Linked DNA regions of Flammeovirga agarivorans. The protein of the gene in region 1 interacts with the protein of each later gene in a pairwise test. Links are inferred from orthologs where the notes say so. Each region holds a gene or a part of one and is shown in the gene's direction. Other genes may lie near its edges.

Evidence for each region.
Region 2: the proteins of HGP29_RS00815 (region 1) and def interact in binary tests that used the Escherichia coli proteins (3 or more experiments, as listed by UniProt). The link is inferred for Flammeovirga agarivorans from one-to-one orthologs.

The regions. Positions count from the first base shown.
Region 1 is NZ_JABAIL010000001.1:176,478-179,730, reverse strand. The notes cover bases 32-2,942. They hold HGP29_RS00815 (aspartate-semialdehyde dehydrogenase), read left to right. Parts: upstream 32-940; coding sequence 941-1,945; downstream 1,946-2,942. Other genes in these bases: HGP29_RS00810 (hypothetical protein), read right to left, coding at 2,032-2,942; HGP29_RS00820 (sigma-70 family RNA polymerase sigma factor), read left to right, coding at 121-726; HGP29_RS00825 (glycosyltransferase), read left to right, coding at 32-130. In the rest of the region: more of HGP29_RS00825, read left to right, coding at 1-31; more of HGP29_RS00810, read right to left, coding at 2,943-3,253.
Region 2 is NZ_JABAIL010000004.1:741,284-744,458, forward strand. Bases 98-2,930 are described here. They hold def (peptide deformylase), read left to right. Parts: upstream 98-1,150; coding sequence 1,151-1,711; downstream 1,712-2,930. Other genes in these bases: HGP29_RS15935 (bestrophin family protein), read left to right, coding at 98-355; HGP29_RS15940 (arsenate reductase family protein), read left to right, coding at 356-706; ruvX (Holliday junction resolvase RuvX), read left to right, coding at 713-1,129; HGP29_RS15955 (hypothetical protein), read left to right, coding at 1,806-2,291; HGP29_RS15960 (amidohydrolase), read left to right, coding at 2,304-2,930. Outside these bases: more of HGP29_RS15935, read left to right, coding at 1-97; more of HGP29_RS15960, read left to right, coding at 2,931-3,095; HGP29_RS15965 (sodium:calcium antiporter), read left to right, coding at 3,103-3,175. UniProt on the Escherichia coli protein: Removes the formyl group from the N-terminal Met of newly synthesized proteins. Requires at least a dipeptide for an efficient rate of reaction. N-terminal L-methionine is a prerequisite for activity but the enzyme has broad specificity at other positions.

The DNA.
Region 1 (3,253 bases):
CAAATTCTGCTCGGTCACTAAAACCAAGTACAAGTGGTGGCAAATAACTATTATGGACTTAATGCTTATTGCATATCAAATAATTATAGGAGTATCCTCAGTGATCTCAAAGCGAAACACATGGATTTAGACAGACAGTTTTCCCAAAAAGCGCTAGAAGATTTTAAATTAATAGACGAAGCGATTGCTGGTAATGAACAAGCTTATGCAAAGCTAATGAGTCGTTACCGTAAATCGGTATACCATACGATCTTGAAAATGGTTAGAAATGTGGATGACGCAGAAGATCTAACCATTGAAGCCTTCGCTAAAGCATTTAAAAATCTATCAAAGTTTAAAAAAGACTATACTTTTAGTACGTGGCTCTTCAGAATTGGCTCTAATAACGCTATTGATTTTATCCGTAAAAAGAAATTAGAAACATATTCTATTGATGCTGAAGTAACCAATAAAGATGGTGATACCATGAGTATGAATATTCAAGACTCAGGGTTGACTCCACATGAAGAAGCAATCAAAAAACAAAAGATTCAGATTGTACATGAATTTGTGAGTCTTTTACCTCCAAAATATCAGAGACTTGTAAAACTGAGATATTTTGAAGAAAAATCTTACGATGAGATTGCTGCTGAATTGGATGCTCCACTAGGTACCATCAAAGCACAGCTACACAGAGCAAGAGAGTTACTGTATGACTTAGCAAAGAATAGTAAAAACGTTCTTTAATTAAGTAAAGAAATTCAGATATAAGCTCAGCATCAATCTAGTCAAATAGATTGATGCTGTTTTGTATATAACAAACTGTGTTATTATTGTATAAATCAGTTACATTAATAACATATTTAAATTAGATTATTTAGTTTTACAGCTATAATCTAATTCTAGAGTTAAACACTCAAGCGATTATTTTCAAACAAACCAACACAATCAAGCACTAATTATGAAATTAGCAGTAGTAGGCGCAACAGGACTTGTGGGAGAACAAATCCTAAATGTTATCAAAGAAAGAAATTTCCATTTCGATGAGTTATTATTAGTAGCTTCTGCAAGATCTGCAGGTAAAAAGTTCACTTATGATGGAAAAGAATATACAGTTGTAACTGCTGAAGAAGCAATTGCCCAAAAGCCTGATATTGCTATTTTCTCAGCAGGTGGAGGAACATCATTAGAATATGCACCAAAGTTTGCAGAAGTTGGATCTACTGTTATTGACAACTCTTCTGCATGGAGAATGGACCCTTCTAAAAAACTGATCGTTCCTGAAGTAAATGCAAAGTCATTAACTAAAGAAGATAAAATTATTGCAAACCCTAACTGTTCAACAATCCAAATGATTGTAGCAATTGGTCCTTTGCATGAAAAATATAAAATTAAGCGTGTTGTAGTTTCTACTTACCAATCAGTTACTGGTTCAGGTAAAGCTGCAGTAGATCAATTATTTGCTGAAAGAGCTGTTTCTGCAGGTCAAGAGCAAGAGGTAAACAAAGTTTATCCACACACAATTGACTTAAACGTTCTTCCTCACATCGATGTATTCCAAGATAATGGATACACTAAAGAGGAGATGAAGATGATCAATGAAACTAAGAAAATCTTAGAAGACGATTCTGTAAAAGTTACTGCTACTACAGTTCGTATTCCTACAGTTGGTGGTCACTCTGAATCAGTAAATATTGAGTTCGAAAACGAGTTCGACGAAGCTGAATTACGTCAGATCCTTGCTGATGCTCCTGGTATCATCATTCAAGACGATCCTGCCAACAATGTATATCCAATGCCATTGACATCGCATAATAGAGATGAAACATTTGTAGGTCGTATCAGAAGAGACGAAACACAAGAAAAAACTGTAAACATGTGGATTGTAGCTGACAACTTACGTAAAGGTGCAGCAACAAACACTGTACAAATTGCTGAATACTTAGTATCTGCAGGTCTTGTATAAGGAAAAAAGAATCTTTCTGGGTTCTTAAATTAATAGATTCAAAAAAGGCTGAGATAATCATTTGATTATCTCAGCCTTTTTTATATTTATTTATTGGTGATATCGATACTCAAAAAATTCTTTAGAAGAAGAGAAGACTGTTCTAAAAAACTTTCATATACCATAATCCTTTTCTCTTCCACTTCAAGGTCATTGATATTTAAATTCACCTGATGAAGCTTTGATAAATCAGGGTGTACAATTGGAACAAACCCTTGAATAGGATCTGAACTATTAACGAAAAGTCTTAACTGGAATGCTGTACCGTCAGAGATACTTCCTGTCTGCTTATAGCGAGTCCATATTGAATAGGTATCGATATTTTGTGAATTCTGATAAGATAAATTCTCTTTAGGTGTTTTTGAATAAGCATTTACTAAGTTGTCCTCCTTCAAAGTGCTATATGATTTTACTTTTCCTGTATTGATATCATATTCATATGCTGTTATCTTATAAACCGTTGAACTTACTTCTTCATAATTATTGATAAAGAGCTTTGGCGCTACATCTGAAAAGATTTTAGGAATGATTAAATCCCCCGTTTCATTCACTTCAAACAACATGCGTAATTCAGCAGATTGATCATCCTTAATAAAATAAGAACGACCGGTTAAACTATTATATCCACTCGTTAACTTGATTTTATCAGTATCAAGTTTTGCTGTTGAAGACTTTAGGTCTTGAGCTGTAAATACAGCTTCTTCTCGTTGGTAATAAAATAACGGAACGTAGGATTTCTCGTTATTATTACCGTTAACTATTTCCAAATAGGTGGAGTGGTCTTCAGATAAATCTCCTGTTACTTCATAAACATGTACCTCAGGATCTTCGCTATATCTCTCAGTTAATAAAAAAGAAGCACTGTTTGATCTAAGCTTTACTTGATAGTCATTTGGAACAATAAACCTTCTTCTAATGACCATAGGAGTTTCAACACTATAATTAAATTCCTCTAATTGTACCGATTGAAATAAAAGAAGCGAATGTCGTTCATTAGTACTTTCATTCCAGGTCTGAGTGACTAATGTAACTCGATATACATATTGACCTAGATACTCCTCATCTATCACAATTGGAATTAAATCATAAGACGCATCCGTAAACTCATACAAATCGGATATAATATTACCTTCATAATCCACATAATATAACAATCCTTCCCCCCTTTCATCCGCACTACCTGAAGAGACCTTAGGAAGATCCTCTTTCTTTTGATGATAAATAAATGTGGAGGTTTCAGAATCAAAATCAAGAAGATTACATGAACTG
Region 2 (3,175 bases), on another replicon or contig:
CGATAATAAAGAAATCACAGATTTTCAGTTTTTAAAGTTGATTGAAAACTCAGATGAATTAATTGACATTATGGGTAAATGTGAAAGAATTCACAATACTCCTATGCCATCATCACACTCTTATCTTCTGAAAACATACATCTATGTATATGCTATCATTATGCCTTTCGGTTTAATTGATAATCTTAGCTGGTGGACTATTCCTGCAGTTATGATGATCTATTACATAGCAATGAGTATTGTTACTATTTCAGAGGAAATTGAAGATCCATTTGGTAAAGATCCAAACGATTTACCAGTTGATAGGATCGCTCAAAATATTTACAACAACGTTCAAGAAATTATTACCAAATAAATGTCCAAAATTTATTACCTCTCTACTTGTTCAACATGCAAGAGAATCATTGAGGAAATAGGAAAAGATAAGTTTGATGTATTTCAGGATATCAAAACTGAAAAAATCACTTCGGAACAAATTGAAGAGATGAAGGCTCTTTCAGGATCATATGATTCTTTATTCAGTAGAAGATCTAGACAATTTAGACCAATGGGACTACATGAAAAGGACTTATCTGAGGAAGATTATAAATCGTTAATACTTCAAGAATATTCTTTTTTAAAAAGACCTGTTATTATTGCAAATAATCAGATATTTGTAGGAAATAGTAAAAAAGAAGTGGAAAAAGCGAAAGCTGCCCTTTCTTAAAAAATTATGGGAAGAATATTAGCAATAGATTACGGTACTAAAAGAACTGGCTTTGCCGTTACTGATCCGATGAAGATTATCGCATCATCATTAGAAACAGTTCAAACCAATGTGGCAATGCAGTTTATTAAAGACTACCTAGTAAAAGAGGAAGTAGATCAGTTTGTCATTGGCTTACCTGTCGGACTAGATGGATTAGAAACCGACAATACTAAACCAACTAAATCTTTTGCAAAGAAATTGCAACAAAATTTCCCTAATATTCCACTAGCCTATATTGATGAGCGATTTACATCTAAAATGGCTGAACAATCAATGTTGGCAAGTGGCATGAAAAAGAAAGACAGAAGAGTAAAAGGTAATGTAGATAAAATCAGTGCCACTATTATTCTTCAATCCTACATGGATCAGCAAAGTTTTTAATCTCAAACAAATAACAGTCAAATGATATATCCTGTAGTAGCTTATGGCGACCCCGTATTAAGAAAAGTTGCCATTGACTTTACAAAAGATGAATTAAACGAAGTTAGCACTTTAATAGACGACATGTTCGAAACTATGTCAGGTGCTCAGGGAGTTGGACTTGCAGGTCCACAGATTGGAAAAGCTAAACGTATCTTTGTTATTGATTCTAACTTAATGTTAGAAGAGGGATCTGAAGAAACAGGTTACAAAGGTGCTTTTATCAACGCTGAAATTATTGAAGAGTTTGGTGAAGATGTTGGTTTTGACGAAGGTTGTTTAAGTATTCCTGGCATCAACGGTGAAGTGGTGAGACCTGAAGGTGTAATTATCAAATACCTTGATGAAAGCTTAAAAGAAAGAGAAGAGAAATTCACTGGTGTAACTGCAAGAGTTATCCAACATGAATATGATCACATTGAAGGTGTTTTATTTACTGATTATTTATCTCCAATTAAAAAGAGGTTAATTAAAAGTAAATTAAATAACATCACAAAAGGAAAAGCTCCTCATGCTTACAGAATGAGATTTCCGAAAAAATAATTAATTTTAAGCTACTCAAAATTGAGTAGCTTTTTTTTAAATATTTTGGCGAGTACTTGTACTCACTTTATACGATTACTTTTTAAATATTACGATGAGATTACTTACTCTGTTTTTGGTTTCTTTTCTATTATTCGGATGTGGAAATGATGAAATCAATTGGAGCACTCCTACCAGCCTTGACCAATACTTTATGGATGAAATCAACAAGCATAGAGAAGATCAACAGTTACAACCTCTTACTTTTAATGTCACTTTCTTTGAAGAGTCAAAGAGATTTGCTGCTAAGTTGGCGGATAATCCAGGAATGAGGGAACAACTCTCAAAAGAAGAAGAAGAGAACGGCTACTATAAACAAAGAATACAAGTAATTACCGACGCAAGTGACATAAGAGGGTGTACGGGCTTTGCTTCTTTTTCCAATCTTAATCCTACTCCAGATGTTGTGAAAATTATGGCTCAAGCATGTTCAAACACGCTTGATAATCGCAATTCTAATACTTTTGGCGGTGCCGTATTTCAAAATTCCAATACAGGTGATTATTTTTATGTAACTTTCGTCGGCCGATTAGATAATTAATTAACGTATTCCATGTCACAACATCAAGAAAATTTCAAAATTGCTTTAGTACAATTTGATCCTCAATGGATGAATCCTACGGCAAACTTAGCTCTCCTCGAAGAAAAACTTTGGACAATTGATGAACAGGTCGATTTAGTGGTTTTACCAGAACTATTTACGACAGGATTTCATACTACGGCTGCAGAAAAAGCTGAACCAATAGGTCTGACTACTTCAAAATGGTTAATGCAACAATCTAAAAGAATGAATGCAGCAATTATTGGAAGTTTTCCTATACGTCAAGACCGTTTAATATATAACCGCTCATTATTTGCAAGGCCAAATGGTCATATATCCCATTATGACAAAAGGCATTTATTCAGAATGGCGTCTGAACATATGGCTTTCACTCATGGGAAATTTCAAGTGGTAGAAGAATGGAAAGGTTGGAGAATTAACCCAATCATTTGTTATGACCTAAGGTTCCCACTATGGTGTAGAAACACTAACAACGATTATGATATTCTTTTATGCTTAGCCAATTGGCCTAAGCCTCGAATTGAAGCTTGGGATGCTTTGCTTAAAGCTAGAGCCATTGAGAACTTATCCTATACAGTAGGCGTTAATCGTGTTGGTAACGATCCACATGGAGTTGAATATAATGGACAATCTGCCGTTTATAACCCAAAGGGACAACTCGTTAATGAGCTTTCTGAAGAAGATGAAATCCAAATTATCACTTTATCATATAAGGAAGTTCAACAAATCAGAGAGTCTTTCCCTACTCACCTAGATGCTGATCACTTCACTCTTCAATTATAATTAGTTATTGGATAGTATTTTCATACATATTTTTATTGGTCTCATTGGTATTTTATTAATGAGATATGGAGCTTTGATGC